3 regions of the Rhizobium sp. NPDC090275 genome follow, and region 1 is predicted to be linked to each of the others. Evidence: predicted binding sites of a transcription regulator. Region 1 holds the regulator's gene; each other region holds the start of a gene.

What was found. The regulator LexA, encoded in region 1, represses DNA repair genes until DNA is damaged. The targets are predictions, from matches to a motif close to TGTTCNNNNTGTGTTCNG.
Region 2: a site for LexA is predicted at 927-944, ahead of uvrA (excinuclease ABC subunit UvrA). Genes of this name have one in related genera too.
Region 3: a site for LexA is predicted at 4,962-4,979, ahead of ACIQUB_RS15005 (2'-5' RNA ligase family protein). Genes of this name have one in related genera too.

What each region holds. Positions count from the first base shown of each region.
Region 1 covers NZ_JBIVYL010000002.1:520,434-527,350, forward strand. The annotation lists gene lpxB (lipid-A-disaccharide synthase) at 1-859, shown strand, start outside; gene gltA (citrate synthase) at 893-2,182, opposite strand; gene ACIQUB_RS06880 (ComEC/Rec2 family competence protein) at 2,510-4,924, shown strand; gene lexA (transcriptional repressor LexA) at 4,918-5,643, opposite strand; gene ACIQUB_RS06890 (VOC family protein) at 5,843-6,727, shown strand; gene kdsA (3-deoxy-8-phosphooctulonate synthase) at 6,724-6,917, shown strand, end outside.
Region 2 covers NZ_JBIVYL010000014.1:158,014-164,930, forward strand. The annotation lists gene ACIQUB_RS28135 (MarC family protein) at 1-185, shown strand, start outside; gene ACIQUB_RS28140 (single-stranded DNA-binding protein) at 255-815, opposite strand; gene uvrA (excinuclease ABC subunit UvrA) at 1,065-3,986, shown strand; gene ACIQUB_RS28150 (DUF4258 domain-containing protein) at 3,983-4,309, shown strand; gene ACIQUB_RS28155 (hypothetical protein) at 4,306-4,551, shown strand; gene ACIQUB_RS28160 (DUF72 domain-containing protein) at 4,566-5,372, shown strand; gene ACIQUB_RS28165 (NAD(P)H-hydrate dehydratase) at 5,389-6,864, opposite strand.
Region 3 covers NZ_JBIVYL010000005.1:233,749-240,665, reverse strand. The annotation lists gene ACIQUB_RS15030 (EamA family transporter) at 57-977, shown strand; gene ACIQUB_RS15025 (aminopeptidase) at 952-2,205, opposite strand; gene ybaK (Cys-tRNA(Pro) deacylase) at 2,284-2,757, opposite strand; gene ACIQUB_RS15015 (ArsC family reductase) at 2,762-3,112, opposite strand; gene ACIQUB_RS15010 (succinylglutamate desuccinylase/aspartoacylase family protein) at 3,142-4,221, opposite strand; gene ACIQUB_RS15005 (2'-5' RNA ligase family protein) at 4,266-4,901, opposite strand; gene ACIQUB_RS15000 (glycosyltransferase) at 5,007-6,236, shown strand; gene ACIQUB_RS14995 (methylated-DNA--[protein]-cysteine S-methyltransferase) at 6,348-6,908, shown strand.

The DNA of each region.
Region 1 (6,917 bases):
GCGCGTGCGCACGGCGCTGCCTGACCTGCCTGTCGTCAACTACGTCTGTCCGAGCGTCTGGGCGTGGAAAGAATACCGTGCGCAGCGCATGCTGCCCTATATCGACCATGTGCTGGCCGTGCTGCCTTTCGAGCCCGAGGTGATGCGCAAGCTCGGCGGTCCGCCGACAAGCTATGTCGGCCATCGCCTGACCGCCGATGTCGATGTTCTCGCGACCCGCAAGGCGAGGGCGGCAAGCAAGCCGCGCCCGGCACATGAGCCGAAGACGATCATGCTCCTGCCGGGCTCGCGCGGATCCGAGATCACGAAGCTCTTGCCCTATTTCGGCGACGCAGTGGCCGAGCTCTCTGCCCGCAACGATGGCATGCGCTTTGTGCTGCCCACGGCCCCGCGCCGCGAGGCCATGGTACGAGAAATCATCAAGGACTGGCCGGTCAAGCCCGAGGTGGTGACAGGCAAGGACGACAAGTGGAAAGCCTTCGCCGAGGCCGACGCCGCCATGGCCGCATCCGGCACGGTTATCCTGGAGCTGGGGCTCGCAGGCGTTCCCACCGTCTCGGCCTACAAGACCGATTGGATCATCAAGCTGATGACCGGCAAGATCAAGATCTGGACGGCGGCGATCCCGAACCTCGTCGCGGATTATGCTGTCGTGCCCGAGTATATCAACGAGGTCGTGCGCGGCGCGAGTTTCACGCGCTGGGCCGAGAAGCTCTCATCCGACACCTTGCCGCGCCGCTCGATGATGGAGGGCTACGATCTCGTCTGGGAGCGGATGCAGACCGAAAAACCGCCCGGCGTTCACGCCGCGGAAATCGTGCTTGACGTGCTGAAAAACAAAAAACCCGGTCAAAACTGACCGGGTTTCTTTTTGAGCTTCGATGCGTCGAGCTTAACGCTTGGAAACCGGAACGTAGTCGCGCTGCGCTTCGCCGATGTAGAGCTGGCGCGGACGGCCGATACGCTGCTGCGGATCTTCGATCATTTCGTTCCACTGAGCGATCCAGCCGACGGTGCGGGCGAGAGCGAACAGAACGGTGAACATGGTCGTGGGGAAGCCGAGAGCCTTGAGCGTGATACCCGAATAAAAGTCGATGTTCGGATAGAGCTTCTTCTCGATGAAGTATGGATCGGTCAGCGCGATGCGCTCGAGTTCCATGGCGACGTCGAGCAACGGATCGTCCTTGATGCCGAGCTCGCCGAGCACTTCATGCGTCGTCTTCTGCATGATCTTGGCGCGCGGGTCGTAGTTCTTGTACACGCGGTGGCCAAAGCCCATCAGGCGGAACGGATCATTCTTGTCCTTGGCGCGGGCGATGTACTCAGGAATGCGGTCGACCGTGCCGATTTCCTGCAGCATGTTGAGCGCTGCTTCGTTGGCGCCGCCGTGGGCAGGGCCCCAGAGGCAGGCAATGCCTGCCGCGATGCAGGCGAACGGGTTTGCACCCGAGGAGCCGGCGAGACGAACGGTGGACGTCGAAGCGTTCTGCTCGTGGTCGGCGTGCAGGATGAAGATGCGGTCCATGGCGCGGGCAAGCACCGGATTGACCACATATTCCTCGCAAGGAACGGCAAAGCACATGCGCAGGAAGTTCGACGCGTAGTCGAGATCGTTCTTCGGGTAAACGAAGGGCTGGCCGATATGGTACTTGTAGGCCATGGCGGCGATCGTCGGCATCTTGGCGATCATGCGAAGCGAAGCGACCATGCGCTGGTGCGGATCGGTGATGTCGGTGCTGTCGTGGTAGAATGCCGACAGGGCGCCGACGCAGCCGCACATGACGGCCATCGGATGCGCGTCGCGGCGGAAACCGGTGAAGAAGCGGCTCATCTGCTCGTGCACCATGGTGTGGTGCGTGACGCGGTAGTCGAAGTCCTTCTTCTGCGCGGCGGTCGGCAGTTCGCCGTAGAGAAGCAGGTAGCAGACTTCGAGGAAGTCGCCCTGTTCGGCCAGCTGCTCGATCGGGTAACCGCGATGGAGCAGAACGCCCTCGTCGCCGTCGATATAAGTGATTTTCGATTCACAGGATGCGGTCGAGGTGAAACCAGGATCGTACGTGAAGGAAGCCGTGTTCTTGTAGAGGGCGCCGATATCGATGACATCAGGGCCGATCGTGCCGCTCTTGACCGGCAGGTCGACTGTCTTCTCACCGAGTTTCAGTGTTGCGCTTTGATCCGTCATTCTGATCCTCCAAACTGGCGGTTGGCGCCTTAAAAGCGCCATAGGGTTAAGCGTCGTCTGCGATAGCTATATGATCGCGCGCCTAATGCCAAGTTACCGTGATGCCATTTTGTGCATCGCAGTATCAACTTTTAAGCACTCCAGCGATGTCGTCTCCGCATAGCGGAAGTCAATGATAAACCTGACATTTTTGATGGTTTTATTTCCCGTTTGAATTCAAACGATTATAGTTGCGTTTCGGCTCCACCGGCCTCATTCTGATTGCAGGTCAGGGTGGCTTTCGGGTGTCGTTGCATGCCGGAGTTGAATGCCAGTCACGTCGTTTTGATGCCACCCGAAGCGGCGCAAATTGCCAATTTGCCGGCCGTAACAGGGCAAAATGCCCGTGCCATAATGACGCGCGCGCCATTGACGCAGTCGACGTCGGGTTTTCTGAGTCGCGCAAGCCGAGGGATCAATCGTCAGGCATCCTTCGCAGCACAGGCATTCAGCACGGAATTCGACCACGGCCGCTTTTTCCTGGCGTCGCCCGTCTTCCTCGGCGCTGGCGCCGTCGCCTGGTTCCGGCTCGCCGTCGATATGCCCCCTATGCGGCTCCTTGCCTGGGCTATCCTCTTCGGTCTCGTCTTTGTCTTGGCCGGCGCTGCGCGCGTCGCGACCCGCCGCGTGGCGATATCAGGCCTGCTTGTCGTCCTCGGCATGTTCGCGGCGCAACTCGAGACGTGGCGCGCTGATACCATCGTTCTCGACACACCGGTGACCACGACTGTGACCGGCCGCGTGGAACGGCGCGAGGGAGATGACAACGGCCGCTGGCGCTACATCGTCAGGGTAACGCGCACGGACGAGCCCGCGCTCAAGCGTTCGCCGCAGCAGGTCTCGCTCGTCGCGCGTGCAGGAGAGCCCGTCGCGGTCGGCGGATGGCTCAGAGGCCGTGTGCGCCTGACGCCGCCAGCCGGACCTGCGCTCCCCGAACTGAACGATTTCGCCTTCTCCGCCTATTTCGACGGCATCGGCGCCAACGGCTTCTTCTACGGCGTTCCGCAGCCCATCGCGTCGCAGACCGATATCGCCGATCTCTCTGCCGCCGATCGCGCCGTGGAATGGCTCTACGGCTTGCGCAGCAGTATTGGCGACCGCATTCGCAGCATCCTGCCTGATGATACCGGCGCCTTCGCCGCCTCGCTTGTCACCGATGAGAGACGCGCTATCTCCAACGAGACGACGGAGGCCCTGCGCCAATCCGGCCTCGCGCATATCGTCGCGATCTCGGGCCTCAACATGGCGCTGTCGGCCGGCATCTGCTTTGTCGGGCTGCGGCTGTTCTTTGGACTGTTTCCTGGCTTCGCGCAGGCCTATCCGACCAAGAAGCTCGCCGCCGGCAGCGCGCTTCTGGCGCTGACCGCCTATTACATGATCTCGGGCTTCGCCGTCTCCGCCGAGCGCGCCTTTATCATGATGGCGATCATGCTGGTCGCGGTGCTGTTCGATCGCCCCTCGATCAGCCTGCGCAACATCGCGCTCTCGGCGCTGCTGATCATCCTGATGTCACCATCGGAGGTGCTGGGCCCCAGCTTCCAGATGTCCTACGCCGCGACGCTGGCGCTGGTCGCGGGCTTTGCTGTCTGGACTAGGAGGCGGCATCGCGAAAGCGTTTTTCTCACGCATCCCGCGATAAAGCCGGTCATGGTCACGCTTCGCTTCTTTGGCGGCATCGCGCTGACCTCGATGATCGGCGGTTTCTCGACGGCGCTGTTTTCGATCGAGCATTTTCATCGGCTGAGCGGCTACGGCCTTCCCGCCAACCTGCTTGCAATGCCCGTTATCTCCTTCATCGTCATGCCTTTCGGAATGCTCGCGATGTTGGCGACGCCCTTTGGTCTGGACGCGCCACTATGGACCGTCGCCGGCTTCGGGCTGGATCTGGTGATCGACATCGCCAAGATGGTTTCCGGCTGGGGCGGCAGTGTCGATATCGGGCGGATACCGGAATGGTATTTCCCGATCGCCGTGCTCGGCTTCCTAGTCTGGGGGCTGATGCGGACACGGCTGCGATGGATCGGCGCTGTGGGAGCCGCGCTTGCAACGCTCGTCGTTGTTCTGCTGCCTGCGGCACCTGCGCCCGAGCTGGTCGTCTCCGAGGATGGGAGCCTCGTGGCGGCAGTCACAGGCGACGGCCTCGCCAGCAACCGCGAACGCCCGCCCGACTTCATCTTCGGGCAATGGCAACGCGCGCTCGCGATCGAAGAACACAAGCCGCCTGACATGCTTGAAGGCGAGGCCTTGCCCATCCCGAAGAGGGGAGAGCCGCGACCAAGGCTGACACTGAAACAACAAGGCGAAGCCCGCGCCATGATGCGCGATGCCGCAGCGTCCACAAATGACAGCGCTTTTCAGTGCCTGAAGACGGCCTGGTGCGTGACAGCGCTCGACAGCGGCTACATCATCGCGATGCTCGAAAACGCCGCCTATCTCGGTCCTGCCTGCGACGTTGCCGATATCGTCATCACGCCTGTCCGTCTGCGCCAGGCGACATGCCGTTCCGGCGCAATGCTATTGACCGGCGAAACCCTCAGGCGATCGGGCGCCGTCGAAATCCGCATCGACGAGCAGGGGGCGCCGGTCGTCAAAACAGCCTATGAAAGCGTCGGTCGCCCGTGGATGCGCCATCGCGCCTATGACTGGCGCAACGACAGCTTCAGCGATGATCCGTCACCAACTAGTGACGTCACCACTCAGTGATACCGGCGAATAAGCCCGACGAGCTTGCCCTGAACCTTGACGCGGTCGGGCCCGAAAATACGCGTTTCGTAAGCCGGGTTCGCGGCTTCCAGCGCGATCGAGGCGCCCTTGCGGCGGAAGCGCTTCAGCGTCGCTTCCTCGTCATCGACAAGCGCCACAACGATATCGCCGGGGTTGGCGGTGTTGCCGTTGCGGATGATGACGGTGTCGCCGTCGAAAATGCCGGCTTCGATCATCGAGTCGCCCTTGACCTCGAGCGCGTAGTGCTCGCCGGAGCCGAGCATGTCGGCGGGGACGGTGATGTCGTGGGTGTTGTTCTGGATCGCCGAGATCGGCACACCGGCGGCGATGCGGCCCATGACGGGAACGGACGCTGAGTTGCCGTTGTCGGCGCTCGGCGCGGCCTTCGGGGCAGGGGCTGCGGCCACCGGCTGCGGCTTGCCGAGGCTGCCTTCAATGACGCTCGGCGAGAAGCCGCGTCGCGGCTGCAGGCTCGGATTATAGGCTTCCGGCAGCTTGATCACCTCGAGCGCGCGCGCTCGGTTCGGCAGCCGGCGAATGAAGCCGCGCTCTTCCAGCGCGGTGATCAGCCGGTGAATGCCGGATTTTGATGCGAGATCGAGTGCATCCTTCATTTCATCGAAGGATGGCGGAACGCCCGACTCTTTCATCCGCTCATGAATGAACAGAAGCAGTTCTTGTTGCTTGCGTGTCAGCATCGAAATGAACCCCAGAGTCGTGAAACAAAGCCAGAACGGACACTATATGTTCCATATGTGTTCCGCAAGTGCCTAAATTTTCGTAAAACTTGGCTCGGAATCGTCGCGATTTTGCACTTCATTCGATTTAACCGGGCTCGCCTCTTGCATTGTGGCGAAAGCCAGCGCACATCTCTGCCGATTTCGGGAGGATTTGCTGATGAGTGACCCCCATCCTCTGGACCACGTGGTGCTGCCGGTCGTCAACATCGAGATGGCGCGCGAGCGCCTGGGTAAGCTCGGTTTTACCGTCGCCGCCGATGCGCGGCACCCATTCGGCACCGAGAATGCCTGCGTCTTCTTCGCCGACAAAACCTATCTCGAGCCGCTCGGCATCGCCAGCCTGGAGACTTACGAAGCGGCCATCGGCGATGGCAACGTCTTCACCGCCCGCGACCGCGCCTTTCGCTTCCGCTGCGGCGATGACGGGCTGTCGGCGATCGTCTTCGGGACGCCTGATGCCGACAGTGATCACACACGCTTTCTCGCCGATGGCATGAGCGGCGGCGAGATGCTGCAATTTGCCAGGCAGATGAAGATGCCGGATAGTTCCGAGGCGACCGCCGCGTTCCGCCTCGCTTTCGCGGCCGATCTACGCGCGCCCGATTTCTTCCTCTTCGCCTGCCAGCGCGTCAACCCGCTGCCCAGCGACCGCAAGGCGTTGGAAACGCATGCGAACGGCGTTTTGGGCATCCTGTCGATCGTGCTCTCGTCCTCCGATCCGAAGGCGTTCGCGCCGCTGTTGCAGTTGGCGTCTGATGCGCAGGCGACCCGCGAGGAGGCCTTCGGTGTCAGTCTGGATGCCGGCAACGCCCGTATCAATATCCTGTCGCCGGATGGCTTGAACGCCTATTACGATCTCTCCGAGCCCAAGGCCGATCGCGGCCTGCGCGGCGCGGCGATTGTCTTTTCCGTTGCCGATCTCGCCGTGACAGAGGCGCATTTGGCTGCTAACGGGATCACCTATACACGCAAGAACAATCGAATTCTGGTGAAGGCCGCACCCGGCCAGGGCGCGCTCTTCGCCTTCGAGGAGAAACGATGACTGAAACCAATTCCGAGGTGGCCGTTGGCGAAGGCGCCGGCCGTGTGGTGTTTTCCAACACCGGCAAGCTGTCGCTGATCGCCGGCCCCTGCCAGATGGAAAGCCGCGACCATGCCTTCATGATCGCCGGCACGCTAAAGGAGCTCTGCGACAAGCTCGGTATCGGCCTTGTCTACAAGTCCTCCTTCGA
Region 2 (6,917 bases), on a different contig from region 1:
TCGCCGCAAGCCTGCTCCTGCTCTTCCTGGCGCTCTTGATCGCCGACCGGCTGGACCGCTTCCTCGGCGTCACCGGCCGCGCCATCCTGACCCGCCTGCTCGGCGTCATCCTGGCGGCGCTCGCGACCCAGTTCGTCGTCGATGGCATCAAGTCGGCGATGAACCTCGTTCCCTCGCCCGTCTGAGCTTTCAGTTAAAACGCAAACGGCGCGCCCCAAAGCGCGCCGTCTGAAACCTTTCGGTCTGTCGTTCGATCAAAACGGAATATCGTCGTCCAGATCGCGCGAGAAATTGCCGCCACCGCCGGAAGACGAACCACCGCCCGAGCCACCACGGCCGGAAGACTGCGACGGCGAACCGTAATCGTCGCCATAACCGCCGCCACCGCCGAAATCACCACCGCCGGCATTGCCGCCACGGCCACCGCCGTAACCACCGCCAGAGCGATCGCCACCGCCTTCGCCGCGTCCATCGAGCATCGTCAGCGTTGAGCCGAAGCCCTGCAGCACGACTTCCGTGGAATAACGATCCTGACCCTGCTGGTCCTGCCACTTGCGGGTCTGCAGCGCGCCTTCGATATAGAGCTTGGCGCCCTTCTTGACGTACTGCTCGACGACCTTGCACAGGCCTTCGTTGAAGACGACCACGGTGTGCCACTCGGTCTTCTCGCGGCGCTCGCCCGAATTGCGGTCGCGCCAGGTCTCCGATGTCGCGATGCGGAGGTTGGCGATCGGCCGGCCGTCCTGCGTCCGACGGATTTCGGGGTCAGCACCCACGTTTCCGATCAGAATTACCTTGTTCACGCTGCCAGCCATACTTTTCACCCTACCTGCCGCCCTGCCCGGCGGCGCTTGAAACAATCGATGCACCTTAAACCATAGAGGCGGCGCGATGGACGTCCATAGCGGTTCATCCACAAGGAATTTTGTTCTTTATTTGTTCTATTTTATCCCTATGATCCTGTCAACCGAATCGAAAACCTTGCACCATCTAGACATTGAGCCTCGACTCGCCCGCCGGCATCACTAAATAAGGGGCTTGTTCCAGCACAGAAGCAGAAGACGATGAGCGAACTGAAGACGATTTCAATCCGTGGCGCGCGCGAGCACAATCTGAAGGGCATCGACCTCGATCTGCCGCGCAACAAGCTGATCGTCATGACGGGCCTGTCGGGATCGGGCAAATCCTCGCTCGCTTTCGACACCATCTATGCCGAGGGCCAGCGCCGCTATGTCGAGAGCCTGTCGGCCTATGCCCGCCAGTTCCTCGAAATGATGCAGAAGCCCGATGTCGACCAGATCGACGGCCTCTCGCCGGCGATCTCCATCGAGCAGAAGACGACTTCACGCAACCCGCGCTCGACTGTTGGCACCGTCACTGAGATCTACGACTATATGCGCCTGCTCTTCGCACGCGTCGGCGTTCCCTATTCGCCGGCCACCGGCCTGCCGATCGAGAGCCAGACCGTCAGCCAGATGGTCGACCGCATCCTCGCCTTCGAGGAAGGCACGCGCCTCTTCATCCTCGCCCCGCTCGTGCGTGGCCGTAAGGGCGAGTATAAGAAGGAACTCGCGGAGCTCATGAAAAAGGGCTTCCAGCGCGTCAAGATCGACGGCCAGTTTTACGAGATCGCCGATGCCCCCGCGCTCGACAAGAAATACAAGCACGACATCGATATCGTCGTCGACCGCGTCGTCGTGCGCGCCGATGTCTCGGCGCGACTGGCCGACAGTCTGGAGACCTCGCTGAAGCTCGCAGACGGCCTCGCCATCGCCGAATTCGCCGACAAGCCGCTGCCCGTGGAGGAAACCGCCGCCGGCGGCTCGGCCAACAAGTCGCTGAACGAAACGCACGAGCGCGTGCTGTTCTCGGAAAAGTTCGCCTGCCCGGTGTCCGGCTTCACGATTTCCGAGATCGAGCCGCGCCTGTTCTCCTTCAACAATCCGGCCGGCGCCTGCCCGACCTGCGACGGCCTCGGCGCCCAGCAGAAGATCGACGCCAACCTAATCGTGCCGGAACCCGAGCGTACGCTGCGCGACGGCGCCATCGCCCCCTGGGCCAAGTCGTCCTCGCCCTATTACAACCAGACGCTGGAAGCGCTCGGCAAGCATTTCGGCTTCAAGCTCGGCGCCCGCTGGAACGATCTTTCCGCCAAGGCGCAGGACGTCATCCTCAACGGCACCGAGGAGAAGATCGAATTCCACTACGTCGACGGCGCCCGCTCCTACACGACGCACAAGAATTTCGAAGGCATCATCACCAATCTCGAGCGCCGCTGGAAAGAAACCGACAGCGCCTGGGCGCGCGAGGAGATCGAGCGCTACATGTCGGCCGCCCCCTGCCCGTCCTGCAACGGATTCCGCCTGAAGCCGGAAGCGCTGGCCGTCAAGGTCAACAAGCTGCATATCGGCCAGGTCACGGATATGTCGATCCGCGTCGCCCGCGACTGGTTCGAAACACTGCCTGACAGCTTCAACGCGAAGCAGAACGAAATCGCCGTCCGAATCCTGAAAGAGATCAGGGACCGCCTGCGCTTCCTCAACGACGTCGGCCTCGAATATCTGAGCCTCTCGCGCAACTCCGGCACTCTGTCGGGTGGCGAAAGCCAGCGCATTCGCTTGGCCTCGCAGATCGGCTCCGGCCTCACCGGCGTTCTCTACGTACTCGACGAGCCGTCGATCGGCCTGCACCAGCGCGACAACGCCCGCCTGCTGGAAACGCTGAAGCACCTGCGCGACATCGGCAACACCGTGATCGTCGTCGAACACGACGAGGACGCCATCCTGCAAGCCGACGATGTCGTCGATATCGGACCGGCCGCCGGCATTCATGGCGGCCAGGTCATCGCCCACGGCACACCGCAGGACATCATGGCCAACCCGAAGTCACTGACCGGTAAATACCTGTCGGGCGAGCTCGGCGTGACCGTGCCGGAAGAACGACGCAAGGTTAAGAAGGGCAAGGAAATCAAGGTCGTCGGCGCCCGCGGCAACAATCTGAAGAACGTCACGGCGTCGATCCCGCTCGGCGTCTTCACGGCGGTCACGGGCGTGTCCGGTGGCGGCAAGTCCACCTTCCTGATCGAGACGCTCTACAAGTCGGCCGCCCGCCGCGTCATGGGCGCGCGCGAAATCCCGGCGGATCACGATCGCATCGACGGCTTCGAGCATATCGACAAGGTCATCGACATCGACCAGTCGCCGATCGGCCGCACCCCGCGCTCGAACCCGGCCACCTATACCGGCGCCTTCACGCCGATCCGCGACTGGTTCGCCGGGCTGCCGGAAGCCAAGGCGCGCGGCTACCAGCCCGGCCGCTTCTCCTTCAACGTCAAGGGCGGCCGCTGCGAGGCCTGCCAGGGCGACGGCGTCATCAAGATCGAGATGCACTTCCTGCCCGACGTCTACGTCACTTGCGACGTCTGCCACGGCAAGCGCTACAACCGCGAAACGCTCGACGTCACCTTCAAGCAGAAATCGATCGCCGACGTGCTCGACATGACCGTCGAGGAAGGCGTCGAGTTCTTCGCCGCCGTCCCCGCCGTGCGCGACAAGCTGCAGGCCCTCTTCGATGTCGGCCTCGGCTACATCAAGGTCGGCCAGCAGGCGAACACGCTGTCGGGCGGCGAAGCCCAGCGCGTCAAGCTCGCCAAGGAGCTCTCAAAGCGCTCGACCGGCCGCACGCTCTACATTCTCGACGAGCCGACGACCGGCCTGCACTTCCACGACGTCGCCAAGCTGCTCGAAATGCTGCACGAACTGGTCAACCAGGGCAACTCGGTCGTCGTCATCGAGCACAATCTTGAAGTCATCAAGACCGCCGACTGGGTCCTCGACTTCGGCCCCGAAGGCGGTGATGGCGGCGGCGAGATCGTGGCGTCTGGCACGCCCGAGGCGATCGTCAAGGAAAAGCGGTCCTATACCGGCCAGTTCCTGAAGGAACTGCTGGAGCGGCGGCCGGTGAAGAAGGTGCAGGCGGCGGAGTGAGCGAGATCCTCTCCACGGTACGTGTGTTGATCGCTGACGGCAAATTCAGGGTCTCGGCACACGCACTGCAGGAGTTGTTGAACGACGGTCTGCTGATCGAGCCGTTGGTGATGGACATATCGTCGGCGCTCGTCGTGGAGGAGTATCCGGACTATCACAAGGGGCCCTGTGTTCTGGTCCTGCAGACGGACGAGCGGGGAAGACCCGTACATTTGCTTTGGGGCATCCCATCAGGTGCATCCGAACCGGCGGTGTTGATAACAGCATACATTCCCGATCCAGATCGCTGGAATGACGATTTCACCAGGAGGAAGCCGCAATGACGAGACAGGCGTCGCAGCTCATTCGTGAGGGGGAATATGCCGCCGAGGTCATCGTGGAGCTTCACGACGACGTTGGCGAGTGGTCCCCGACGGTAAGCCCGGAGGATATCCGCAAGCTGGATCGCGTACGTCGTGCCTTGCGAGACCATGATTTCGAAGGTGCAGAGAAGGATGGACGCGTTTACCGGCTCGTGCCGCGTGAGGCCGACTATCCGAAAAGCGGTTTTGGCGAAAACGAATAGGATGGATTGAAGTCATGACAAAACCCGGCACCATTCGCGTCGGCATCGGCGGCTGGACATTCGAGCCCTGGCGCAACCACTTCTTCCCGTCCACGCTGAAGCAGAAGGACGAGTTGAATTATGCCAGCCGGCAGCTGAAGGTCATCGAGGTCAACGGCACCTATTACAGCTCGCAGAAGCCCGAGACCTTCGCCAAGTGGGCCGCCGATGTCCCCGAGGGTTTCATCTTCTCGCTGAAGGCCAGTCGCTTCAGCACCAACCGCAAGATCCTCTCCGAAGCCGGTGAATCGGTCGAGCGCTTTCTCGGCCAGGGCATCGTCGAGCTTGGCCCGCATCTCGGCCCCATTCTCTGGCAGTTCGCGCCGACGAAGAAGTTCGAGCCGGAGGATTTCGAGGGCTTCCTGAAGCTCTTGCCGGACAAGCAGGATGGCCTGCCGCTTAAACATGTCGTCGAGGTCCGTCACGACAGCTTCAAGGTGCCTGAGTTCGTGACGCTCTTGGCGAAATACGGTGTCGCACCCGTTATCGCCGAACATTTCGATTATCCGATGGTGGCGGATGTCACCGCCGATTTCGTCTACACACGCCTGCAAAAGGGCTCGGACGAAATCCGGACCTGCTATCCGCCGAAAGAGCTGAAAGCCTGGGCCAAGCGCCTGGAAACCTGGGCGGAAGGCAAGGTGCCTGATGATCTGCCGCTTATCGATAGCGACCGCAAGGTCAAGGTCGAGCCGCGCGACGTTTTCGCTTTCATGATCCACGAGGGCAAGGTCAATGCCCCCTTCGGCGCCATCGCGCTGCAGGATGAGGTCGGCAAGTAGTCAGAGCGCGAAACAATCAGAGTAGCAGCACGTGGCTGACGAGGTCCTCCGCCGTCAGCCCCTTGCCGGCCCGGTTGCCCGCTTCGCCATGCATGTAAACGCCGGCGGCGGCGGCCTCGAAGGCCGGCAGCCCCTGCGCCATCAGCGCTCCGATGATCCCCGCCAGCACATCGCCGGAGCCGGCTGTGGCGAGCCAGATCGGAGCATTGGTGTTGATCAACGCCCGACCATCCGGCGAGGCGATCACGGTGTCGGGCCCCTTGTAGACGATGGCCGCATTCGCCCGCGCCGCGGCCGCCAGTGCCTTGTCGGCCTTGCCTAGATTGTCGTCGGCGGCGATATCCGGAAACAACCGCGAAAACTCTCCCTCATGCGGCGTCAGAACCAGCCGCGTCTCGCCTTCAGCGAACAACGCGAACAGCGCCGCAGGATCCTCGCGGAAGGAGGTGATGCCATCGGCATCCAGAACCAGATGCCGCGCCGCGAGTGCCACCACAAAACCACGCGCCTTCTCGCCAGCTCCGAAGCCCGGCCCGAGCACGAAGCTGCGCAACCGTTCGTCCTTCAGCCAATCCAGGAGCTCGGCGTCCCTATCGATGCCGTGCAGCATCACGGCCGTCAGATGCGTCGCGTTCTCTTCCAGGGCATCCGCAGGCGAAGCGATCGTCACCAGCCCGGCGCCCGCCTTCAATCCAGACATGGCCGACATCCGCGCGGCACCCGTCTTGCCCTTCTCGCCAGAGAAGACGACGAGGTGGCCGCGCTTGTACTTGTGGGTCTCCTGCCCCGAAGACGGCAGCCACCGCTGCCATTGTTCCGGCCGGTTCTCCGCCAGTTTGCCTGACGCTTGCCTGCGCACGATCCGCGCGGGTATGCCGATATCGAGCACCTCGAGCACGCCCGAAAGCTCCCGCCCCGGCATTAGCAGATGGCCCGGCTTGCGCGTCATGAAGGTGATCGTGCGCTCGGCGGTAAATGCCGCCCCCAGCACCATGCCCGTCCGGCCATCGATGCCGGATGGCAGGTCGACGGCAAGCACCGGCAGGCGAGCTTTTTCTATACGCACGATTACCGCACTGACGACTTCTGGCACGGCCCGCGTCAACCCGGCCCCGAACAGCGCGTCGATCACGACGTCACCGCCTGCGGGTTGATAGGCCTCTATCGGCGCACCCTCACCGGACCAACCGCTGAAAGCCCGCGCAGCGTCGCTCTTCAGTCGATCGGGATCCCCCAAGTGAAACACCGCAACCGCGACACCACTATCTTGCAGACAGCGTGCCGCAACATATCCGTCGCCGCCATTGTTGCCGGGGCCGCACAGTACGACGGCCCGCCGCGCAGACGGGTAGTGCCGCAGGAAGGCCGCCGCCACGCCGGCGCCCGCCTGCAGCATCAGGCCGAAACTGTCGATGCCCGAGGCTGCTGCGGCAGCATCGACGGTGGTCATTTCGGCGGGGGTAAGGAGAAGGTCGGCGAGTTGAGTGTCCATCCGGCCATTCAAGCAGAATCCGCCTAAAAAACAACCGATTGGCGCAAAATCTG
Region 3 (6,917 bases), on a different contig from region 1:
TGACGTCAAGATAAATCGGCGTAGGCTGGATTTATCTTGAGGTAGAGATACTTGATATGAAGAAAAACACGACATACGCCGCCGATGTGTTGGCCACCGCGCTCGCTCCGGCTATCTGGGGCAGCACCTATTTCGTCACCACGTCCTATCTTCCGCATGGCTATCCGCTGACCGTTGCCATGCTGCGCGCGCTGCCGGCGGGGCTGTTGCTGCTCGCGGCCGTTCGCAGGCTGCCTCAGGGTATCTGGTGGCTTCATGCCTTCGTGCTCGGCGCGCTGAACTTCTCGTTCTTCTGGGCCATGCTCTTCGTCTCGGCGTATCGGCTGCCCGGCGGCGTCGCCGCGACCGTTGGTGCCATCCAGCCGCTGATCGTCATCCTGCTCTCGCGCCTCGTGCTTGGCCGGCCGATCAAGGCGCTGGCGGTTCTAGCCGGCCTTGTCGGCATGGCGGGTGTGGGGCTGCTGGTGCTGACGCCGGGCGCCGCACTGGATCCGGTCGGGGTTCTTGCGGGTCTTGCCGGCGCCATCTCCATGGCCTGCGGCACGGTGCTCACCCGCCGCTGGACACCACCGGTATCAAGCCTCACCTTCACCGCCTGGCAGCTGACGGCGGGCGGCCTGCTGCTGGTGCCGGTGGCGCTGATCGCCGAGCCCGCTCTGCCGCAGCCGACGCTCGAAAACGTGCTCGGCATGGCCTGGCTCGGCCTGATCGGCGCCGCGCTGACATATATTCTGTGGTTTCGCGGTCTCGCCCGCATCGAGCCGTCGGCGGCATCCTCACTGGGCTTCTTGAGCCCCGTCGTCGCCACTCTTCTAGGCTGGCTGGCGCTCGGCCAGGTGCTGACGCCCGCCCAGCTTTGCGGTTTCGCAATGGTGCTGGCGAGCGTCTGGTTCAGTCAGCGGGTCTCGATGCCCGCCAGGTTGGAAGCCAAATCGGTTGTCGAGCCGGCTGTTACGCCCACTCGCCCTGCCGCATGACGGGAACCTTCGAGCCATCGGCTCTGATGCCGTCAACATCGACCTTGTCGGAGCCGATCATCCAGTCGATGTGGATCAGGCTGTAATTACCGCCCTGCGCCTTGATCTGCTCCTGGCTGAGGTTGGCGCCATCGAGGAAGCACTTGGAATAGCACTGGCCGAGCGCGATGTGGCACGAGGCGTTTTCGTCGAACAGCGTGTTGTAGAACAAGATGCCGCTGGCCGAAATCGGCGAGGAATGCGGCACCAGCGCCACTTCGCCGAGCCGGCGCGCGCCTTCATCGGTATCGAGCACCTTGTTCAGCACTTCCTCGCCGCGCGACGCCTTCGCCTCGACGATCCGGCCGCCCTCGAACTTCACGCGGATGTTGTCGATCAGCGTGCCCTGGTGAGACAGCGGCTTGGTGCTCGACACATAACCCTCGACGCGCAGCGCATGCGGCGTCGTGAACACTTCTTCGGTCGGGATATTCGGGTTGCAGGTAATGCCGTTCTTGGCGGTCGAGGCGCCGCCGTGCCACTCGTGGCCATCGGCGAGCCCGACCGTCAAATCCGTGCCCGGGCCGGTGAAATGCAGTGCCGAGAAGCGCTCGCCATTCAGCCAGCTGGAGCGCTTCCTGAGATTGGCGTTATGCTCCGCCCAGGCGGCGATCGGGTCCTCGACGTCGACGCGCGAGGCGGCGAAAATCGCCTTGGCGAGCTTGGCGACCGCAATCGGCTCGGGATCGTTGGGGAACACCAGCTTTGCCCAGGCCGGGTTCGGATAGGAGACGATGTTCCAGTTGATGTCGAAGTTGGAGATCTTCTCGAGCGCCGGCTTGTAGGCCGTCGACATCGCCCGGTTGGCGCGGCCGACCTTGGCGGGGTCCTGCTCGGAGAGCATCATCGGATTGTCGCCGGCAACCGCGAGCCGCGCCGCCCCGTTCGCATAGGCCTTCGCCATGCCCTCGTAGAGCCAGCTGGACGCCCGGTCGAAGCTCGCGTCATTGGCATATTGATAGCGCGCCAGCGTCGATTCCTCGTCGGAATAGAACGCGCTGACCAGACCCGCGCCCGCCATATAGGCATGCTTGGTGATCTGCCGCACCAGCGGCAGCGCCACGACCGGCGCGGTGATCACGAGATCCTGGCCGCTCTGAAGCTGCAGCCCGACCTTGACGGCGACTTCGGCGAGCTTGTCGAGCTTGATGGGGTCCACGGCGTTATCGCCCTGCGGCATGTAGTTCATGATCGATCACCTTCTGAAACGAACGGACAGGGCATCAGACTTAGACCCCTTTGCGGCGAAATTGAAGCTCGAAGACAATCAGGCGACGAGCGCCGCGGCCGTCGCTTTCAACACGTCGAGCGCATCCTTCGGCGCGAGCCGCACCTGCAATCCGCGCTGCCCGCCATTCATGTAGACGAGGGCTTCAGTCATTGCCGCTTCCTCGATCGCCGTCGGCACGAGCTTCTTCTGGCCGAACGGGCTGATGCCGCCGACATGGTAGCCGGTCAGTCGCTCGGCATCCGCCGGCTTCATCATGTTCGCCGACTTGCCCTTGAAGGCAGCGGCGAGCTTTTTCATGCTGACCTCGCGATCGGAGGGGACGACGACGCAGACTGCTTTGCCGTCCACCTCTGCCATCAGCGTCTTCAACACGCGGTGTGGCTCCTCGCCGATCGCTTCGGCCGCCTGCAGACCGATCCGCTCGGCGTTCGGATCGTACTCATAGGTGTGGACGGTGAAGGCCACCTTGGCCTTCTCCAGAACCTGTGTTGCCCGCGTCGTCTTCGACATCCGATCAGCCCTTGAAGAACCCGCCATAGATCTCCGGTTTGAAGCCGACCAGAAGCTTGCCGTCGGCCTCGACAACAGGCCGCTTGATCATCGACGGCTGCTCCAGCATCAGGGCGATCGCCTTCTCGCGATCAAGGTTTTCGCGGGCGTCATCCGGCAGCTTGCGGAAGGTCGTGCCGGCGCGGTTGAGCACCGTTTCCCAGCCCGCTTCCTGCGTCCACTTTTCCAGATGCGCCCGGTCGATACCTGAAGCCTTGTAGTCGTGGAAATCATAGGCGACGTCGTGCTCTTCCAGCCAGGTGCGGGCCTTCTTCATCGTGTCGCAGTTCTTGATGCCATAGATGGTGACGGTCATTCGGTTCTTCCCAATCGGTTCTAAGGCGTTCAGTTTTCCAGCGCGCCCGGCTTGCGCACGACCTTGCTGGCCGCCCCACAGGCGATCTTCATCAGGTCGGCGCGGCGGCGCACCAGGCGCGACGAGGTGCGGGTGACGATCAGACCCGCCTGCGGCGCGCGCACGTCGATCGCGCCATCGGCCATGCCCGGCCGGGTGAGGATGGTCGCCAAGAGATCGCCTTCCTTGATCTCCTCGCCGATGTTGCGATGGAACAGGACAGTGCCGGCCTCAGGCGCGCGGATCATCTCGATATTGTCGAGCGGCACGGCAGGGCCGGTGAAGGGCGCAAGCGTAACCTGATGAGCGATGGCGCCGCGTGCGGCGAGGAAGTTGAACAGCCCCTCGGCATCCTTCTTCGCCATCTCGGGATAGACGTCGCGCATGCCGCGAAGCTCGACGGTGACCGATAGCTTGCCCGGCAGCCGCGTCTTCTTTTCCTGCGTTTCGTGCTTCCAGGCATAGCCGATCGCCTCTTCGAAGGCCGAGCTTTCGCCATCCGACAGGAGCACCGCTTCCATGTCGAGTGCTGCTGCGAGATCGGCCGCTTCCGGCCAGAAGGCCTCGTCGATATAGGCATATTGCAGCGATTCATCGTCGCAATGCAGGTCGATCACCAGATCCGCTTCGAGCGCCATATGCATCAGCTGCCGCTTCAGCCGATCGACGGCGTTGTAGCGGTCGAGCTCGGCCACCAGCCCGTCGCGATCCTTGACCGAGATCAGCGGGAACTCGCGGTTGAAATTGGTGCGCGTCCCAAGATCGAACCGGCCCTGCAGCTCGCCGAAATGCGATTGCGCCGCACCAACAGGATTGGCGTGTGGAACGATCGTGATATCGCTGCGGATTTCGCCGGCGCTCTCAGCCGCGCGCAGTTTCTCGCAGAGGAAATGCACCAGCGCAGTGCCCGGCAGCTCGTTGGCATGCAGAGCCGCCTGGATATAGATCTTCGGCGCCTTCGGGTCGCTACCCTTGAAGCGCAGCACCGGCAGCCGCCACTCCATTCCCGCCGTATCGCCTGAAATGATGATCTCGGACCTATCCATCTTTGTCTCCGCTGCTGCTGTCATTGCTGCAGCAGCTTTAAGCGCGTTCCGATGCATGAGGCAAGGTGTCAGCCGCGTTCGCTGAGCGGCCAGCTTTCCACATGCTCGTAAGTCGGCTCACCCGGCCGCTTGTGCAGGAGCACGAACTCCCGCGCGGGCATGACGACCGGCGTCGCAAGCGTCGTCTTTGCCACCGTCTCGTCGGCGTAAAACAGCGTCGCATGCGGCTGGAAATCGGCTTTCACATGCGGGTCGCAGCCGATCGCATGCATCTCGATACCGATCTGGATATGCAGCTGTCGCAACAGTTCCCGACCGCCATTGCCCGAGAGCACGATGGCGTTGCGCGACGCCGTCCTGAACGTCGCGACATGGTCGAAGCTGAGATCGAACCGGCAGGCATCGACCGCCGACGCTGCCTGGCAAGCCGCGAAGATCATCTCGTCCTTGATCTTCTCGGCGCTGGCGACTCCATAGAGCGAAACGTGCAACCGCTCGGGCGTCATGGGCGAGAGCAGCCCGTCGTGCTCCCTCTGCAGGCGGGTCTGTATCTCCATACAGGATTGTCGCGCTTCGGGATCCGGCAGGATCGCGAAAAACAGGGTTTCTTTGCCAAATCTTGACGATTTCGGGCGCATCGTGCGGCTTGCGAAATCGAAGGACGATTGCGTGTTCTGTTCGTGCATGACCAACCACCGGAGCATCCGCCCCGCCTCTGTCTATCCAGGGAACGCAGGGATGGTAGCAGGTGAATTGAGGAAATCAAGAACAAAAGAAGAACATTCAATATCGATGCCGGGAGTTTGTTCATGCGTATCCTGATGGCCTGCGCGGCCTTTCCGCCCTTTATCGATGGCGGCGGCCCGATCTCGGCGATGATGGTCGCCAAGCTCCTGATCGCGGCTGGTCACGACCTCGAAGTCGTCAACGTCTCGGGCGAAGACAGGCACGAGGTCTATGACGGCGTGCCCGTGCACCGCCTGAAGACGCTCAATATCGACTGGAACTACCGGCTTCCCCGGCCGGGCTGGAAGAAGCTGATCTGGCACGCGCTGGAGAATTTCAATCCGCGCGCCTACCTCGTCATGCGCCGCGAAATCCGCCGCTTCAAGCCGGATATCGTGCTGACCGACAGCATCGAAAACATCAACGTCGCCACCTGGGCGGCGGCCAAGCGTTCAGGCGTGCCGGTCTGCCATATCCTGCGCAGCGCCTTCCTCTTGTGCTGGAAGGCCAGCATGCGGCGCGGCGACGACAATTGCGTGCGCGCCTGTTCCTCCTGCCAGGTTTCGTCCTACGGCAAGAAGTTCTTCTCGCGCTATGTCGATGCCGTGATCGGCGAAACCGATTTCATCATCGGCCGCCACACCGAGCATGATTATTTCCCCAATGCCAGCACCCACCGCGTGCCCGGCGCCGTATTGCCGGCTGCCCGCAGCGAACCGCGCAAGGCACCCGAGGGGCCGATGCGCTTCGGCTTCATCGGCGTGCATGATCCGGTGAAGGGCCTCGATACGCTGGCCAGCGCCGCCCATCGGCTGGTGAATGACCAGAACGTCCGCTTCGTCATCGCCGGCAGCGCCAAGAGCGATTATTCGAAGTCGCTGCCGCAGAAGTTTCCCGGCGAGAACACGAAGTTCCTCGGCTGGACCAAGCCCGAGGATTTCTTCCCTCAGATCGACGTGCTCGTGGTGCCCTCGCTCTTCCGCGAGCCCTTCGGCCGCGTGGTGATCGAAGCCTTCGCGCAGGGCGTCCCCGTCATCGGCGCCCGCTCCGGCGGCATTCCGGAATCGATCGATCCGGGAAAGGACGGCTATCTCTTCGACCCCGGCGACGACAAGGCGCTGGCCGCCGAGATCGCATCCATGGCGGCGAAACCAGAGGCCATTCCCGCGCTGTCGCGCGCAGCGTTAGAGGCCGCGCGCCGCTACGAGCCGCAAAAGATCGCCGCCGGCTTCGACGTCGTTTTCGCCAAGCTGCGCCCGGATCTGGCAAAGCCACCGCAGGAAGACGCCGAACCTCGCCAGGCACACGGCTGACCGCCAGTTCGCCACGCGCAAGAAACGGGTTGAATTCTTGGCCGGCAGGCACGATTTTCGGGTGAGGCCGATCTTGAGGTCGGCAAGCTTCGATATCGGGAGGCGAGACCCATGGCCCAACAAGCACAGCATTACGCCATCTTCGAAACCGCGGGCGGTTTCTGCGGCATCGCATGGAACGCCATCGGCATCACCCGCTTCCAGCTGCCGACATCAAACGCGGACGGAACCGAACGCCTGCTGCTGCGCCGCGTCCCCGATGCCGAGCCGGCATCCCCGACGCCTGACATCGCGCAAGCCATCGCCGCCGTAAAACGCTACTTCGCCGGCGAGCCGATCGACTTCTCCGATCTCGCGCTCGATCTCGCCGGCCAGGACGACTTCTTCCGCGACATCTACGCCGCCGCCCGCCGCCTCCGCTGGGGCGAAACGACCACCTACGGCGCGCTCGCCAAAGAGCTCGGCCATGGCCATGAAGCCGCCCGCGACGTCGGCCAGGCGATGGCCAAAAACCCCGTCGCGCTGATCATCCCCTGCCACCGCGTTCTCGCAGCCGGCAACAAGATCGGCGGCTTCTCGGCACCGGGCGGCTCGGTGTCGAAGGCAAGGATGCTGGAACTGGAAGGTGTCAAGCTGGCGCCGCCGAAGCCGGTGCAGCAGTCGTTGTTTTGAGGAGCGGTG